3 regions of the Vibrio sp. 2134-1 genome follow, and region 2 is predicted to be linked to each of the others. Evidence: predicted binding sites of a transcription regulator. Region 2 holds the regulator's gene; each other region holds the start of a gene.
What was found. The regulator PurR, encoded in region 2, represses purine synthesis genes. The targets are predictions, from matches to a motif close to TNANGNAAACGTTTNCNTNA.
Positions count from the first base shown of each region.

Region 1: purE (5-(carboxyamino)imidazole ribonucleotide mutase) is a predicted target of PurR. The motif match lies at 2,083-2,102, and genes of this name have one in related genera.
Region 3: metK (methionine adenosyltransferase) is a predicted target of PurR. The motif match lies at 2,458-2,477, and genes of this name have one in related genera.

Region 1 covers NZ_JAWOUS010000031.1:1,707-8,081, forward strand. The annotation lists gene aroE (shikimate dehydrogenase) at 1-349, opposite strand, end outside; gene hemF (oxygen-dependent coproporphyrinogen oxidase) at 451-1,368, opposite strand; gene R7R78_RS21950 (L-threonylcarbamoyladenylate synthase) at 1,416-1,973, opposite strand; gene purE (5-(carboxyamino)imidazole ribonucleotide mutase) at 2,173-2,658, shown strand; gene R7R78_RS21960 (5-(carboxyamino)imidazole ribonucleotide synthase) at 2,663-3,796, shown strand; gene R7R78_RS21965 (type I DNA topoisomerase) at 3,862-4,431, opposite strand; gene R7R78_RS21970 (DUF494 family protein) at 4,508-4,987, opposite strand; gene dprA (DNA-processing protein DprA) at 4,990-6,099, opposite strand; gene R7R78_RS21980 (LysM peptidoglycan-binding domain-containing protein) at 6,083-6,375, opposite strand, start outside.
Region 2 covers NZ_JAWOUS010000011.1:45,583-51,957, reverse strand. The annotation lists gene torR (two-component system response regulator TorR) at 1-585, opposite strand, end outside; gene torD (molecular chaperone TorD) at 852-1,499, shown strand; gene purR (HTH-type transcriptional repressor PurR) at 1,967-2,971, shown strand; cyclic di-GMP riboswitch class I at 3,259-3,348, shown strand; gene R7R78_RS13585 (TfoX/Sxy family DNA transformation protein) at 3,465-4,055, shown strand; gene R7R78_RS13580 (TVP38/TMEM64 family protein) at 4,170-4,856, shown strand; gene R7R78_RS13575 (DUF2007 domain-containing protein) at 4,877-5,197, shown strand; gene R7R78_RS13570 (alpha/beta fold hydrolase) at 5,229-6,032, opposite strand; gene glgA (glycogen synthase GlgA) at 6,142-6,375, opposite strand, start outside.
Region 3 covers NZ_JAWOUS010000017.1:99,343-105,717, reverse strand. The annotation lists gene R7R78_RS18075 (DUF2189 domain-containing protein) at 1-755, opposite strand, end outside; gene metK (methionine adenosyltransferase) at 1,158-2,312, opposite strand; gene tkt (transketolase) at 2,628-4,622, shown strand; gene R7R78_RS18060 (LysR family transcriptional regulator) at 4,714-5,607, opposite strand; gene R7R78_RS18055 (ligand-gated channel protein) at 5,748-6,375, shown strand, end outside.

The DNA of each region.
Region 1 (6,375 bases), on a different contig from region 2:
GCTGAAGCAGATCTTGCACTAAACCTGCACCATCAGTGTTGTCACCGATGATTTCACCATCGTCTAACTTCTTGAGGGTATTTACCGCGCCTGCTAACTGAGCCCGTTCTGTCAATCGACTAGCAAATTGATAAGCATCTTCTTTAAATGGCATAGTGATGTTGCACCCCTTGCCACCTTCAGCAAAAAACACCTTCGCCGCGTCAATAAAACCATCAACAGGTGCACTTTCTGCGGTGTACACCAAAGATTGATTAGTTTGACGAGCAAACAAGGTGTGAATGAATGGCGACTTACTGTGTCCGATAGGATTACCAAACACGGCATAGCGATCGATTTGCTGGGTCATTTCCTTACCTTTGTTCCTTACTTAGATATAGAGAAAACAGGGCCACCTGATTACAGATGACCCTATCACTATCTATCTATATAGAAAAGGAGATTCCGTGCTTACCACTCTCGGGGCGTTAGGTATCGCTCGTAAAGTTCAGCTTCTGGCGATCCCGCTTCTGGCTCGTAGCAGTACTCCCAGCGAGCGAGCGGCGGCATTGACATCAGAATCGACTCAGTACGCCCACCACTTTGTAAACCAAATAAGGTACCACGATCATACACTAAGTTGAACTCTACGTAACGGCCGCGACGATATAGTTGGAATTCACGCTCACGCTCACCATACTCGATCTCTTTACGACGAGAAACGATCGGCAAGTAAGCCTGGCAATAGCCTTCACCGACTGCTTTGATGTAAGCAAAACACTTATCAAATTCCCACTGGTTTAGATCATCAAAGAACAAACCGCCAACACCGCGAGTTTCATTACGATGTGGTAGGAAGAAGTATTTGTCACACCATGCTTTATGCTCTTGGTAAACATCGTCACCAAATGGCGCACAAAGCAGTTTTGCAGTGTCGTGCCATGATTGGCAATCTTCTTCAAATGGATAGAACGGCGTTAGGTCAAAACCACCACCAAACCACCAAATTGGGTCTTCGCCATCTTTTTCTGCAATAAAGAAGCGGACATTGGCGTGTGAAGTCGGTACATAAGGGTTTTTAGGGTGAATAACCAAAGAAACACCCATCGCTTCAAAACGACGACCCGCTAGCTCTGGACGATGCGCTGTCGCAGATGCTGGCATTTCTTTCCCTTCCACATGCGAGAAGTTCACGCCTCCCTGCTCGAAAACAAGGCCATCACGCATAACACGTGAGCGCCCACCGCCACCAAGACGTTCGCCCGGTTCACGATGCCATGCATCCTCGACAAAGACGGCCTTTCCATCTTCTTGTTCTAACTGCTGACAAATGGAGTCCTGAAGTGACATCAAGAACTGCTTTACGGCGTGCTTATCGATCGCTGACATACGTTATTACCTATTACGTGAAACCTAATGATGGCTGGCTAGCAGGGTTAACCCTGTCTTAATATTTGTGAAGTTTTGGCGTCACGAATCTCGCTGGGTTTATCACGACCGCTGGTCTCGCCACGAAGAATGGCGACCAGCTTATCACCCAACTGCTCTTCGACTTCTTCCGTGGTCATACACGGTGGTAAGCCGGAAAGATTCGCGCTGGTAGAGGTTAACGGCTTTCCGAATGCATTACACATTTTTTGCACCAAAGGATGATCAGTCACACGAACCGCAATTGAATCAAACTGCCCTGAAACCCAGTTGGATACTTTATCGCTCGCTGGCATGATCCAAGTGTATGGGCCTGGCCAAGTGGCATGAACAGTCTGTAATTGTTCTTCAGTCAACTGAGATTCATCAATATAAGGCAAGAGCTGATCATAACTTGCCGCGATGAGAATCAGCCCTTTTTCTACCGGACGCTGCTTGAGCTCTAATAGCTTTTGAATTGCTTCTGGGTTATCTGGATCACATCCGACACCAAAAACCCCTTCTGTTGGATAGGCAATCACTTCGCCTTGCTTGAGTGCGTTGAGCACTTGTTCAAAGTTATCCACCGATTACTTCCTATTTGTTTGACTGTGTTGTTTTCACTAAGTGTACAAATATTCATTCTCAGACACTAAAGCAATTTTTTTATAAAATGTATCAATAGCGCCAACAACAAGACGCAAACGTTTGCTTGAGATAAAAATCCCCGTATAATGCGCACAAATTTATAGCTCACCTAATTTTTGCAGCTTAAAGGAGTTTGAGATGAAAGTCGGTATCATCATGGGTTCTAAATCCGATTGGCCAACCATGAAACTAGCAGCGGACATGCTAGACCAATTTGGCGTGCCTTACGAAACAAAAGTCGTGTCAGCACACCGAACTCCTCAATTACTGGCTGACTACGCCAGTGGCGCAAAAGAACGCGGCATCAAAGTTATCATCGCAGGCGCAGGTGGTGCAGCCCACCTACCAGGTATGGCGGCGGCGTTTACTAGTTTGCCAGTGCTTGGGGTTCCCGTTCAGTCTCGTGCACTGAAAGGTATGGATTCACTGCTTTCTATTGTACAGATGCCAAAGGGAATTGCGGTTGGTACATTGGCGATTGGCGAAGCGGGCGCAGCAAACGCCGGTATCCTAGCAGCGCAAATCCTAGGCACTCATGATGAAAACATCATGGCGAAGGTAGAAGCATTCCGTAATGAGCAAACGGAAACAGTTCTCGCAAATCCAAACCCTGCAGAGGATTAATCAGATGCATGTACTGGTTCTTGGTGCGGGTCAGTTGGCTCGTATGATGTCTCTGGCTGGTGCGCCACTGAATATTCAAATTTCAGCTTACGATGTCACCAACGGTGATGTCGTTCACCCTTTAACTCAACAGGTACTTGGCCATGGTTTGGAAAATGCGATTACGCAAGTTGATGTGATTACTGCCGAGTTCGAGCATATTCCACATGACGTGCTCAAGGTTTGCGAAGCGAGCGGCAAGTTCCTACCAAGTACGCAAGCCATCAAAGCAGGTGGTGATCGCCGTATTGAAAAAGCACTGCTTGATGATGCCGGCGTGCGCAACGCGAAATACTACGTCATTGAAACTCGTGAAGACTTTGACCGCGCAATTGAACACGTTGGTATGCCAATGGTTCTGAAAAGTGCATTAGGTGGTTACGATGGTAAAGGCCAATGGCGCTTAAAAGAAGCTTCTCAAGTCGACGACATTTGGACTGAGATGGCAGAGTGCATCGCGGCAACACCAACTCAAGCGATTGTTGCTGAAGAGTTTGTTCCTTTTAACCGCGAAGTATCACTGGTTGGTGCTCGAAGCAAAGATGGCAGTGTGGAAGTGTACCCTCTGGCAGAGAATGTTCACACCAACGGTGTATTGAGTCTTTCTACTGCGATTGATGCGCCAGGGTTACAGGAACAAGCAAAGCAAATGTTCACGGCAGTCGCAGATAGCCTAGATTACGTTGGCGTATTAGCGCTTGAGTTCTTTGATGTCGATGGGGCACTTTTAGTGAATGAGATTGCTCCACGCGTGCACAACTCTGGTCACTGGACACAGCAAGGTGCAGAAACGTGTCAGTTTGAAAACCATCTGCGCGCAGTGTGCGGCTTACCATTAGGTAGTACGAAATTGGTTCGTGAAACCTCAATGATCAATATTCTTGGTGAAGACACACTACCAGATGCATTGTTATCAATGGATGGTTGCCACCTTCATTGGTATGGCAAAGAGAAACGTGCAGGTCGCAAGATGGGACACATCAACGTGTGTGGCGACTACCCAGGAGAATTGCACCGTAGGTTGTGCGCCCTGGCAGACATCTTAGACCCAATAGCTTTCCCAGCCGTGCAAGCGTTCGCTAAACAGCCTCAACACTAACGTTTGGCAGCAAAAAAACAAAAAAGGGTCGCACGATGCGACCCTTTTTAATTCCTTTGATGTATTTACCCTTGTTGGGTGTGCTGGCACTTACGGTTGGCACATTGCAATTTCACACCACTGGCAAGTTTCTTCTCCACCAACAGAGTAAAACCACACTCTTCGCATCGCCCCTTGACCGGAGCAAGGTTCACAGCAAATTTGCATTTAGGGTAGTTGTCACATGCGTAGAAGGTTTTGCCAAATCGGGTTTTACGCTCAACCAAATGTCCTTTGCCACATTCAGGGCAAGCGTGTTGCTCTTGTGACTGCGCCTCTGGCTCTGGTTGATTAATCGACTCAATATGATGACAAGCCGGGTAGTTACTACAACCGACAAACATGCCGTAGCGCCCTTGGCGGAGTACCAACTCATTGCCACACTCAGGACAAGGCACACCCAACTCTTTCACGATGTGCCCATCATTGCTGTGTAGCGGTTTAATATAATCACAGCTTGGGTAATGGTTACAGCCGAGAAATGGGCCATGTTTTCCGTGCTTGAGAGCTAGCTCACCACCACATTTTGGACACGGCTCGTGTTCCAAAGCGTGTTCATGGGCAGAGAAAAGGGTGTTGTCGATTTTACTACTCATACTTACCGTTTCGTGAAAAACACACAAAAAGACAAGCTCGCGTTTATTCTAGCTAAACTCGAACTTGCCCAGATGGTTAGTGAAGAATCCCTTGTTCCTTGGTGTACAACAGCTCTTCCATTAGCGTGTAAGCGTTTTCGTTGCCAGGCACATTAAACAGCACCATCAGAATGATCCATTTGAGGTCTTCAAGCTCAAACTCACTCGTTTCTAATCCCATCACTCGGTCAATCACCATTTCGCGAGTTTCTGTGGTTAACACATTGATTTGCTCGAGAAACAATAGAAATCCTCGGCATTCCAAATCTAAACGCTGCATCTCTTTCGCTGTGTAGATACGAGTTGATGACGAAGCCATGCAAGTCGAGATTGCAGAAGAGGTGTCACTTTGCTGCAATGCGGCAAGCTCTTCTAACCAGACAAGGGCTTTGTAGATATCTTTTTGTTGGAAGCCTGCACGAAGCAACTCTTCTTCCAACTCGTCTTGTTCGACCTGTAACTCTGCATCGCTATGGATGTAGGTTTCGAATAGATACATCAGTATATCCATCATCATAGCTAGCCCCTCCCCTTTCGAATATAGCCACCTGAAACCGCAACGACATGCCCAGAGAGTTCTAACTCTAAGAGCTGCATCATGACTTCTTGGACAGGTATATTGGTCCTGTTTGCAAGAATATCAACCGGTGTAGCTTCACTTCCTACGTTAGCTAACAGCTGAGGAAATGGCAATTCTTCTTCATCATTTAACGTAGAAAATAAATCGGTACTCTGATTAATAGACCAATCAAGCAAGGACTGTATTTCATCTAAGACATCTTTCGTCTTTTCTACGAGGCAAGCGCCATGACGTATCAACTGGTTTCCACCGCAGGCATTGGGGGCATTGATTGACGCTGGCAGAGCAAATACTTCTCGACCTTGCTCAAGCGCGTAACGAGCTGTAATTAACGAGCCGCTCTTTTTCGCCGCCTCGACGACCAGTACACCAAGCGATAATCCACTAATAATACGATTACGACGCGGGAAGTTTTCTGGGCGCGGCTTGGCATTAGGCCGAAACTCAGACACCAAAGCCCCATGTTCAATAACACGTTGCGCTAAACCACGATGACGTGCCGGATAAATATTTTCTAAGCCAGATCCTAGCACCGCAATCGTCTTACCACCCGCTTGCAACGCACCATCATGCGCATGACCATCAATGCCTAAAGCGAGACCACTGGTGACAATAAAATCGTGCTGAACAAACTCTGCAGCAAACTGACGTGCATGCTGTAATCCATCAATACTCGCATTTCGACTTCCAACCATCGCGATTTGTGGCAGAGAAAGACAAGTAGGGTATCCTTGAACAAAAAGTAGAGGTGGCGGTGCAACGATTTGTTTGAGCTGAGGTGGATAACACGGGTCAGTCAGTGTCAGGATATGATGATTTGTAGAAGCCTCAAGCCAGCTTAAACAAGCATCGACTTCTTTATCTGTTGAAGCCCAAGCTTGAATTTGCTTAGTTGTTAACCCAAGTTGTTGTAGCTGTTCAGGAGAGAAGTTTACGATGTTACGTGGCGTGTCTCTTGCCAGTAGCTTATTCATTTTGACGCCGCCAATGCCTGGTAAACAACTCAGTTTTAACCAGGCAGCGAGATCATCGTTATTTCGTCGATTCATCGATGGTTAATTCGTCCGCCAACGGTGACACCACCGAAATATCTTGGTTAATGGGTTTCGTACTGTTAGTGATCAGTGCCAAGCTAAAGTACTCATAAGGGCGAATGACCAGCAACTCACCAACTTTGCTTTGAGGCAAAGTAATTTTCTTATCAAGCACGCCAAACTCTTTCTTGAACTCATCGCCGTCTTTGTAAACTGGGTGCGCGTCTTCTTTTAAATCAAACACACTGCCTTGCTTCAGATTGTCTGACGTGCCTTTATCAATCACCACAA
Region 2 (6,375 bases):
ATCCACTCGATGGCTGATCATGTTCAAAATACGCTCACGACTTAACACCTGGTTAGGGTAAGACGATAATGCCACCAAAAGTTCATACTCTGCTTTAGTTAGTTTTACTGGCTCACCGTTGCGGCTAAGTGCGCGACGTTGAATGTCGAATGTCCACTCCCCAAAGCGCACAATGTGCTCTTCACTGGTTTCATTCGCTTTCGAGCTGCCACTGCGCGCTGCTGAAATACGCCACAGCAAGTTTTTAACGCGAACTAACAGCTCTCTCAGTTCAAAAGGTTTTGTCACATAATCGTCAGCACCCATTTCTAGGCCTACGATTTTATCAATGCTATCCGTGCGTCCTGTTACTAATATGATACCAATATCCGATTGGCTACGTAACTCACGAGTAAGCATCAGGCCGTCTTCACCAGGCAGGTTAATATCCAGCATGATCAGGTCTACATCGCCCGCTTGCAAAACTTCACGCATTTCCGCGCCACTCTCTGCTTCGCTGACTTGGTAGCCCTCATTTTGGAAATATCCCGCAAGCTTACTACGAGTTACAACATCATCTTCTACGACTAATACGTGATAGCTCATTTACACCACTTTTCTGTCTTCTTATTATCCAAGACGTATTCTATTCATAACTAGTAACATTTCTAGTCATAGATACATTAAAACGCAAGATTTAGCGTTTTTATTGATTCAAAACAAGCTTACCCACTGCTATTAATAAACGGTCATTTTTGACCATAAAACATAACAATTATAGTTACTGCTATTCATTTTAATTGATTACACTTAGGGGATATCCCTAATTGACTTTGTGATGCATGACTTGAAGCATCATTCAGGAGCCCAAAATGCAAGAAGTGAAAGCTTTTAATGAAAAACGCGCTGAAATTTACTGGTGGTTTTCGAGCTTGTTCGCAAAAGAACTAACAGAGAAAGAATTGGAAGCCTATCACAGTGTTGAAATTCGCAGTTTTCTCGCAGGCTTAGGTGAAAATGAGTCGCTGAAACCAGCCGTTGATAGCCTAGTTGATGCGCTGAATCGGTTACAAGATCGTGAAGATGCACAACTAGAGCTTGCAGCTGACTTTTGTGAACTGTTTTTGAAGACAGAAAAATACGGCGCTCTTCCTTACGCATCCATGTACATTGGTGAATCAGGTTTACTGAATGACAAGCCAGCTGAGGAAATGGAAAAGTTGATGGCTGAATTTGGCGTTCAAGTAGACGAAAACCTAAAGGAACCTGCGGATCACTTAGCCGTTGAGCTCGACTTTCTCGGGAACATGATTATCCGCTCAAACGAGCTTGAACAAGAAAAACACATGGAAGAAGCCTTCGTTAAACAAAACGACTTTATCCAGCAACAATTGATGTCTTGGTTACCTCAGTTTTCAGACAAATGTAAACAATTCGACGAATTTGGATTTTACTCGAGTGTCGCGAAACTATTAGTTGCATTTTGTAAACTAGACAGCGCCTACCTTCTTGGTGAATAATTGCCGCCTATTTTTAGGGAGCCTGCCTATCGGGCTTCCTGTATGCCGAAAGTGACCAATTGTAAGTAACTTGGGTATAATATTCGTTTGCCTTAACTTAGCGCAAAGACGCTTGGTTATTTAGCAGTCAAAATGTGACTTCAAATACACAAATCTCGTGCTGAAAACATTGCTAGTCAGTCCACATAGGGCTAAAATGTGAGCGCAAACGATTAAATATGATTTATATGTAAACCGCTGAAATATAGCGGTTTTTGTGTTTTCTTAACAGGTTGATGGCAATTTCTCATCAGATAGAAAAAAGATAAAATTCATCGACCGATGCTGCTACGCACCCTTTTGTCGCACTTGGATCAACCGCTGCCGAGACACTTAGCGCCAATTTTATATTGCTAGGTGTGAAACCATTAGAGCATCAGGTACATCCAATACGACATATTTCAGTAGCTCGATACAGGACACCATTTATGGCCACGATAAAAGACGTTGCTCGCTTAGCCGGCGTTTCCACTACGACAGTTTCGCACGTTATCAATAAAACGCGTTTCGTTGCAGAAGCAACGCAAGAAAAAGTAATGAAAGCCGTTGACGAGCTGAATTACGCGCCAAGTGCCGTTGCACGCAGCCTAAAATGCAACTCAACTCGTACGATTGGCATGTTAGTAACTCAATCAACTAACCTATTTTTCTCAGAAGTGATTGATGGCGTTGAGAGCTACTGTTACCGCCAAGGCTATACTCTGATTTTATGTAACACAGGCGGGATTTACGAAAAACAACGCGATTACATTCGTATGCTGGCTGAAAAGCGCGTTGATGGCATCCTAGTGATGTGTTCTGACTTAACCGAAGAACTAAAAGAGATGCTTGACCGTCATGCGGACATTCCTAAAGTGGTCATGGATTGGGGCCCAGAGAGCTCGCAAGCAGACAAAATCATGGATAACTCAGAAGAAGGTGGCTACATTGCGACCAAACATCTGATTGACAATGGTCATACGGATATCGCTTGTCTAAGCGGTCATTTTGAAAAGCTTGCTTGCCAAGAGCGCATTGCAGGTTTCCGTCGCGCAATGAGCGAAGCGAACCTAGCTGTAAATGAAGACTGGATCCTTGAAGGTAACTTTGAATGTGATACGGCCGTATTAGTTGCAGATAAAATTACCGCAATGGACAAGCGCCCGACGGCGGTATTCTGTTTTAACGACACAATGGCTCTCGGCCTAATGAGCCGCTTGCAACAAAACGGGATCAAAATTCCTGAAGATATTTCAGTGATCGGCTACGACAACATCGAGCTTGCAGAATACTTCTCTCCACCGCTAACGACTATCCACCAACCTAAACGTCGTGTTGGTAAAAATGCATTCGAAATTCTACTTGAGCGTATCAAAGATAAAGAACACGAAAAACGAATTTTCGAAATGCAACCTGAGCTTGTAATTCGAAATACTGTGAAAAAAATGAACTAAATTTCACTGTATTTAACACGGTTAAATAAGCGCTCTACAGGGGCGCTTATTTTTTTGGAAAAATTAAGCATTCTCTAATACTTCACACCACTCTAATAACAATTGACTAACGTTAACTCCCTGTTTTATATAAATGTAATATATATTAAGAACTCCTTTTCAAAGGCCAATTTGCACCTTTCCATATGCAAAATAGAGCATTCAATCTATCATTTTTATTGAACCGAAATCACACTTTTAACGCTAAACCGTGATGTTAATTCAATATAAGAAGTATGCTCATTGTGTCACGCACAGGGCAAACCATTCGAAAGAGTGGGACGCAAAGCCTCCGGCCTGAACCATATTACGATATGGAAGGTAGCGGGGTTACCGATGGCAAGTGTGTAAGCAATGACTTTACTCTGTAATGACATTGTTTTTACGCATGTTTGCTACTCTCTCGGACCTGACTTTTGGTGGCGTAATATTAATTACACCGAGATAACAAAACATGGATAAACCGATACTCAAAGACTCTATGAAGCTATTTGAGGCACTTGGTAATATCAAGTCGCGCTCAATGTTTGGTGGCTTCGGACTATTCGCTGATGAAACAATGTTTGCACTAGTGGTAAACAATCAGCTTCATATCAGAGCAGACCAAAAAACTTCATCTGACTTCGAGAAACAAGGGCTAAAGCCTTACGTTTATAAAAAACGTGGCTTTCCAGTCGTTACAAAGTACTACGCTATTTCCAGCGATTTATGGGAATCAAGCGAACGCTTAATCGAAGTAGCGAATCAATCATTGAAAAAGGCAAAGCTTGAGAAAGAACAGCAAGCAAGTACAAAGCCTAACCGTTTGAAAGATTTGCCTAACTTACGACTGGCTACCGAGCGCATGCTAAAAAAAGCCGGCATCGAATCCGTAGAGAAGCTTGAAGAGGAAGGTGCGCTTAACGCCTATAAAGCGATAAGAGATACGCACTCTGCAACCGTCAACATTGAGTTGCTATGGGCACTAGAAGGTGCTATCAACGGCACTCATTGGAGTGTGGTACCTCAAGCTCGCCGAGATGAGTTGATGAACGGCCTCCAATAAAAGTCGGCCTAAAAACTATCTTGTAAAACCGCAGTCTAATCTGCGGTTTTTTTGTGAAATTTTTTCGGTTTTCCTACTGTCTTATTACATATATCCCAAATTGGAATCAAAATTATGAATAAGAAACTGATATTAGGTCTCATCCTACTAGCGGCTATCGTCTTTTTAGGTATTAACTTTGGCCAGTATTTAACCTTAGAGAATGCAAAAGCCCAACAAGAAGCACTAACTACATACATCGATCAGAATTTTGTATTCTCGGCTGCGATTTACTTTTTTACCTACATTGCAATTACCGCTTTTTCTATCCCAGGAGCGGCAGTAGTCACCTTACTTGGTGCAGCCTTATTTGGTTTTTGGACAAGCTTGCTACTGGTTTCTTTCGCTAGCACTATGGGGGCAACACTGGCCTTCTTGAGCAGCCGATACTTATTGCGTGACTGGGTACAAAACAAATTCGGAAATAAACTCAACGCAATTAATCAAGGTGTCGAAAAAGACGGAGCTTTTTATCTATTTTCCTTGCGTCTAATCCCTGTATTCCCTTTCTTTCTAATCAACTTACTGATGGGCTTAACGCCGATGTCTGTAGGTAGATTTTATCTCACTAGCCAAATAGGTATGCTGCCAGGCACAGCCGTATATCTGAATGCAGGTACTCAATTAGCAACAATTGAAAGCCTATCGGGCATTGTTTCACCCGCAGTATTAGCGTCTTTTGCGCTATTGGGACTATTTCCAATCATCACTAAATGGGTTATGGATAAAGTAAGGCCGACACCAAGTCAGCAAAACTCGTAATTGGTGAAGTGGGTATTTTGATGAAAATATTTATCGCTAAAAACCCAGCAGAAGCACACATTGTATGTGAGCTGCTTAAAGTGGAACAAATTTACTGTGAAGTTCGTGGAGAAGGTATTTTCGGCTTAAAAGGAGAACTGCCGTTTGGTGATGATACCGATCCTTATGTGTGGCTTTTTGACACTGCACAAAAGATGAAAGCTGAAGAAATAGTAAAAGCATATCGAAAACAATCCGATAGGCATGAGTATCAAGATTGGCAATGCCCAAAATGTCATGAAATAAACGAAGGGCAATTTGGTGCATGTTGGCAATGTGGATATCAACTAGGAGAGCTATAGCGGCTCTCCTATTCAGTGGATACACTCAGTTTTAAGCACATACAGCTTGCTGTTTAATAAACTCGATGGAGTGTTGATTGAAGTCTTCTGGACGCTCTACATTGCATACATGACCACAATTCGGGATTTCTCGTAGAATGCTGAGCTTATGTGCTGCAACCATTTCTTTGACAGGTTTAATAAACATGTAATCCCTGTCGCCCATTAAGTAGAGAGTCGGAATGGGTAACTCTCGATCTTTAAAATATTTCATTAACGGATTTACATCAGCAGCAAGAATAAACCAACGTTTAAATTCTTTTTGGCAAAGCTTCTTGGCTTCGCGAATAAAAAGGTGGCGAGATTCTCGTTGGCTTCTTTGAGGCATAACAATATAAGCGAACAGTTTGTAGAGCCACATGTACGGTAGGATATGCTTACAAAAATTACCTAATTTCACCAATATCTGAGAACGAGTGTTAAGCCTTGTGACAGCACCGCCGAGCACCATCGAACGTACGCGCTCTGATGACAATTCAGCAAGGTTTCGAACAATAATGGTACCAAGCGACATACCGACAAAATGAGCGGATTGGATCTTTAAATGGTCCAATACTTTCAAAATATCTTGAGTAACTTCCGTAAAGGTATAACGGCTAGCAATGAGCTCTTTAAGTAACTGATTTGACTTTCCATGCCCTCTTAAATCGATCAACAATAAGTTAAAGTGTTGCTTGTAAGCTTTAATTTGCTTGAACCAGATAGAAGAGCTACCACCAGCACCGTGCACAAATACAACCCACTCATGACTAGTAGGGTGCAAATAGGTTTTATGAAAAAGTAGCGGCTGGGTCATATTCAGTATCAAAAAGATCGTGCTATTGAGTAAAAAGCCATCCTACCACACTCCCCTTACTCAAGATAATAAAGGCACCTCATTCGGCGCCTTTCGTTACAATTTTAAGTCAAACTAACGCTGAGTGGTAAAGCTGCAAATAAGATTCTGCGGCCTTTTGCCAACAAAAGTCTTGTTGCATCGCATGCAACTGTACTTTATTCACTTCAGGCTCGTTTTGAGCGTAGAGCAACAGTGCCCTTAGCATCGTTAACAACAATGCCTGCGGTGTCGGTTCGAAAAAAACAAACCCCGTTGCTTCAGATGGGTTTACATCATAATCGCTAACGCTGTCCTTTAAGCC
Region 3 (6,375 bases), on a different contig from region 2:
CATGTACCGTAGCCTAGAATTGGCATGGTAAACAACATTCCGATCCCGTAGGTCGCAAAGCCGATAAGAATACCGCCACAGATGATCGCTGCCCAAACAATCATTGCTGGAATGTTGGATTTCACGGCATTAAAGCTGGTAAATACAGCGGTCATCATGTCTACGCGACGCTCCATCATGAGCGGAATAGAAAAGGCTGAAATGCTAAACACCACACAAGCCAAAACAAAGCCAACTAAAGAGCCGATGACAAGGAAGGGTAGGAACTCACTTAAAGGTGCCCCTTGAACAGAAGGGTAGAGCGCATGAAGTAGAGCGGCAATGCGCATCCAAAATATCATACACACTGCGAGTAACACGGCGAACGCCCATTGAGATGTTGAGTTACGACCGATCGCTTTCATTGAATGGAACAAGCTTGCTTTGTGTCCGCGCTCTCTCTCCCAACTGGCATCATACAAGCCCAGCGCGAGAAACGGACCGATTAACATGTAAACAATCAAACTGGGCATGACGACTAAGTGTGTGCCTTGCCACTGTACGAGCAAAACAATGCCTATCGCAGCAGCCATAAAACAGATGCCATAGAAAGCACTAATAAGCGGCATTCGCACGAAATCATGCAGACCTAATGCGAGCCAATGAAAAGGTGCAGAAAGATTGACCGTATTGCACGGTATGGTTCTGGCGTATTCGTTGTCTGGCACTTCCTTTCGTTTGTTGTGGAAGTCCGATGGATTAACAGTTCGAGGCATAATTCCTCCTTGATTTATTCCCACATTATCCGCTTATACCAACTGACAGCGGTTTTTGTTCAGTCAAACTTGAAGCGACTTTTTCAAGTTTACATCTGAGCATTGGCTTAGTTTGGTATCGGCCATAAAGATGCCTGACTCATGTCTTTACTTAAGTGTTGCTTCCACAGTCGCCAGCATCCGACGTCTCTATTTAAATTGGAGTTAACAATATTTTAACTATTGGCGGAGATGGGATAATTTACAAATAATTGCTTAAAATTTATTCGGTATAAAAATGAGGGAGAAACAGGATTGCTTTGTGGGGCAGGGCGGTATGAGCCGAAATGGCTGGATAAAAGTTGCTGAAAATAAAAAGCCCCCGCCATAGGCGAGGGCTTGATTGATTCTTGCTTGGCTTGATTATTTGATGCCAGCGAAATCGCGTAGAAGTGCAGCTTTGTCTGTCGCTTCCCACGGGAATTCTTCACGACCGAAGTGACCGTAAGCCGCTGTCTTCTTGTAGATAGGTTGAAGAAGGTTAAGCATTTCTTGTAGACCGTATGGACGTAGGTCGAAGAATTGACGAACCGCTTCAATGATGATGTCGTGAGATACTTTCTCAGTACCGAACGTTTCCACCATGATAGACGTTGGATCAGCAACACCGATTGCGTAAGAAAGTTGGATCTCACAACGGTCAGCCATGCCTGCCGCTACGATGTTTTTCGCTACGTAGCGTGCTGCGTATGCTGCACTACGGTCAACTTTTGATGGATCTTTACCAGAAAACGCACCGCCACCGTGACGAGCTGCGCCGCCGTAGGTATCTACGATGATCTTACGACCAGTTAGGCCACAGTCACCCATAGGACCACCGATTACGAAGCGACCGGTTGGGTTAATGAAGAAGTTTGTTTCTTTGTTGATCCACTCAGAAGGTAGCACTGGCTTAATGATCTCTTCCATTACCGCTTCACGCAGGTCTGAAGTTGAGATTGAGTCACAGTGTTGAGTTGAAAGAACAACCGCGTCGATACCAACGATGTTACCTTGATCGTATTGGAATGTTACCTGAGATTTTGCATCAGGACGCAACCAAGGTAGTGTGCCGTTTTTACGAACTTCTGCTTGCTTTTGAACAAGACGGTGAGAGTAAGTAATTGGCGCTGGCATTAGTACTTCAGTTTCGTTACAAGCGTAACCAAACATGATGCCTTGGTCGCCTGCACCTTGTTCTTTAGGGTCAGCTTTATCAACACCTTGGTTGATATCTGGCGACTGTTTACCGATTGTGTTTAGTACCGCACAAGAATCTGCGTCAAAGCCCATATCTGAATGTACGTAGCCGATTTCACGAACGGTTTCACGAGTTAACTCTTCGATGTCTACCCATGCTGAAGTCGTGATTTCACCACCCACCATTACCATACCGGTTTTAACGTAAGTCTCACATGCAACACGAGCCTTTGGATCTTGCTCTAGAATCGCGTCAAGAACCGCATCAGAAATCTGGTCTGCAATTTTATCTGGATGACCTTCTGATACTGACTCAGAAGTAAACAGGTGCTTAGCCATGTTAGCTCCACTATATCTGGTTTAAAACTGGGGAATGATAAACTCTCCAGCGCAAATTAATACTAATTTTTGTAGGTGTATCTACATCTAGACGTCTATTCTAAATTTGATTGCTCGAATTACAAGCTCTTTTTTGGTTTTTGTTATAACCAAACGTTTGCCTGATTTATTGATAATTTTAAGAACTTCGAACGATTTGGCGCGAAAGGTGCAATATTTGTGAGGTTTTGGACTGGAAAACGTTTGCACACCCAACAGGGCTTTGAGAGAATTATGACCTACTTTTCGTTTCGCTTAATGTACTCAGGAGCAGACATGTCGTCTCGTAAACATCTTGCCAATGCAATTCGTGCTCTAAGCATGGATGGTGTTCAACAAGCTAACTCAGGCCACCCAGGCGCACCAATGGGTATGGCTGATATCGCTGAAGTTCTTTGGCGCTCTCACCTAAACCATAACCCTTCAAACCCAGAGTGGGCCGACCGCGATCGCTTTGTGCTGTCAAACGGTCATGGGTCAATGCTTATTTACTCTCTACTGCACTTAAGCGGTTACGAGCTATCTATTGACGATCTGAAAAACTTCCGTCAATTGCACTCAAAAACCCCAGGTCACCCAGAGTACGGCTACGCGCCTGGTATCGAGACAACAACGGGTCCTCTAGGTCAAGGCATCACTAACGCTGTTGGTATGGCGATCGCAGAGAAAGCACTAGCGGCACAGTTCAACAAAGAAGGTCACGATATCGTTGACCACTTTACGTATGTGTTCATGGGTGACGGCTGTCTAATGGAAGGCATCTCGCATGAAGCATGCTCTCTTGCTGGGACGTTAGGTCTAGGCAAACTGATCGTGTTCTGGGATGACAACGGCATTTCTATCGACGGTCACGTTGAAGGCTGGTTCTCTGACGATACACCTAAGCGTTTTGAAGCGTACGGCTGGCATGTAATCCCAGCAGTCGATGGTCACGACTCAGACGCGATCAACGCAGCAATTGAAGCAGCAAAAGCGGACCCACGTCCTACGCTTATCTGTACCAAAACAATTATCGGTTTCGGTTCTCCTAACAAGTCTGGTTCGCACGACTGTCACGGTGCACCACTAGGTCACGATGAAATCCAAGCGGCTCGCGAATACCTAGGTTGGGAGTACGGCCCATTTGAGATCCCGGCAGATGTTTACGCTGAGTGGGATGCAAAAGAAGCGGGCGCCGCGAAAGAAGCAGCTTGGAATGAAAAATTCGAAGAATACGCTGCAGCTTACCCTGCTGAAGCGGCAGAGCTTAAACGTCGTCTAAACGGCGAACTTCCTGCACAGTGGGAAGAAAAAGCGAACCAAATCATTGCCGATCTTCAAGCAAACCCAGCGAACATTGCATCACGTAAAGCATCGCAAAATGCACTAGAAGCGTTTGGTCAAATGCTTCCTGAGTTTATGGGTGGTTCTGCTGACCTAGCGCCTTCTAACCTGACCATGTGGTCTGGTTCTAAGTCTCTAGAAACGGAGGACTTCTCTGGAAACTACATCCACTACGGTGTGCGTGAATTCGGTATGACTGCTATCATCAACGGTATCGCATTGCACGGTGGTTTCGTTCCTTACGGCGCAACATTCCTAATGTTCATGGAATACGCACGTAACGCAATGCGTATGGCTGCGCTGATGAAAATTCAGAACATCCAAGTTTACACGCATGATTCGATCGGTCTTGGCGAAGATGGCCCAACTCACCAACCTGTTGAGCAAATGGCGTCTCTACGTGTAACTCCAAACATGAGCACATGGCGCCCATGTGACCAAGTTGAGTCTGCAGTTGCATGGAAACTAGCGATTGAACGTAAAGATGCACCAACTGCACTTATCTTCTCTCGTCAAAACCTAGCGCAACAAGAGCGTACTGCTGAACAAGTCGCAGACATCGCGAAAGGTGCTTACATCCTGAAAGATAGCGAAGGTAAGCCTGAGCTAATCCTTATCGCAACAGGTTCTGAGGTTGAGCTTGCAGTGAAAGCCGCTGAGCAACTAACTTCAGAAGGCAAGAAAGTACGCGTTGTTTCAATGCCATCAACAGATGCATTCGACAAACAAGACGCCGCTTACCGTGAATCTGTACTGCCATCAGACGTAACGGCACGTATCGCTATTGAAGCGGGCATTGCTGATTTCTGGTACAAGTACGTTGGCTTCGACGGTCGCATCATCGGTATGACAACATTCGGTGAATCTGCACCTGCTGGTCAGCTATTCGAGATGTTTGGCTTCACGACTGAAAACGTAGTGAACACAGCAAAAGAATTGCTAGCGTAATTGCAGGACCGTCTAAACAGTCGAACGTAAACGACGATTGTTAAACGCTAAAGTTAGAAAGGCCATCATTATGATGGCCTTTTTATTTTTGTCAGGTTTTCCAACCTTGTGGAATGCTTTGGTGAATGCAGTCTAAAAGTACGGATAAGCGCAGTGGTGGTCGTCCTGCTGGTGTATAGCAGTTAATGGAAATAGGCTCAGAAAGCCAACCTTCTAAGCAAGGCGTGATTCGCCCTGGGTGATGTTTCTCATAGCCGCATGCTGTCCAAGTCGGCAGCAGTCCAATACCATGACCATTCGCGATACTGTCTATTTGCATTGCTATGTTGTCGCTGTATAAGCGACTAACAAAGGGTTCTAAAAAGAACTCACCGTGTTGAGGGTGTGCTAGCATCAATCCATTTTCTTGCACTGAACCAAAATCGATCCATGGATGTGCTTCAAGTTCTTTGGGGTGCAGTATAGGTCCATGTTGTTTTAGATAATTTGGAGAGGCAAAAGGCGTATAGCGAAATACCCCCAGCACTTCTTTTCGCCAGTCTAGCTCTTTACGTTCGCCGAGCCAGATGAACAAATCTGGGTCATGGTGCGCTTCAGAAAAGTCACTGGTAAGTTGAACCCTAACGTCAGGATTATCAGCAAGAAAACGATTGAGTACGCCGCCGAGCCAGCTTCTAACTAAGGCGGTGTGACAAACAATATGCAGTGGTCCTGAAACTTGGTTCGTTAAACCTTGAAGTGCATCATAACTCTCTTCACTTAACTCAAGAATCTGGCGGCTGTAGTGGGCAAAGATTTCTCCAGCTCTTGTCAGAACTAATCGATTACCTTGTCTAGCGGTTAGAGCCTGACCGAAGTCTTCTTCTAATTGTGCCAAGCGACGACTTAGCGTTGATTTTGGCTGATTAAGGGCTTTAGCAGCAGCTGTCAAACTTTTATGCTGATTGAGCGCATCAAAGGCTCTAATTGATGCTAAGTCGTGCATATTTCTTTTACTCCTTACTGCGTTATGTACGAGTTCCATAAATGGAAAGAACCGTTCCATAACTCTCACTATGCATCTCATTCTATTTGTGAATAATTCACCTTCGAAAATAATAATCATTATCAATTATGGAGATGTAGATGTCTACTCTTAGACTGCCAGTTATTACCGCAACTGGTATTTTAGCCTTCGTCAGTGTCCCTCATGTTTTTGCCAATGATGCAGTTTCTAAAATGGAAACAGTGGTTGTAACTGCATCAAGCTACGAGCAATCTCAAGCGGACGCGCCTGCAAGTATTAGTGTGATTTCACGTGAGGAGTTGGACTCCCGTTATTACCGCGATGTGACTGATGCACTAAAAAGTGTGCCAGGTGTTGTCGTGACAGGTGGTGGTGATACCACCGACATTAGTATCCGTGGTATGGGTTCTAAATACACTTTGATACTGGTCGATGGTAAACGTCAAAGTACGCGTGAAACTCGTCCAAATAGTGACGGCCCTGGTATCGAACAAGGTTGGTTACCTCCTCTTCAAGCGATTGAGCGAATCGAAGTTATTCGTGGCCCAATGTCGACGCTTTACGGTTCTGATGCGATTGGTGGTGTGATTAACGTCATCACACGAAAAGATGCGCTAGAGTGGACGGGTAATGTTCAACTGGGCACTGTACTACAAGAGAATAGCCGCTCAGGTGGAGAGCAGAGCGCGAACTTTTTCGTTAATGGTCCGTTGGCTGAAAATTTATCTCTCCAAGTATATGGTCAGT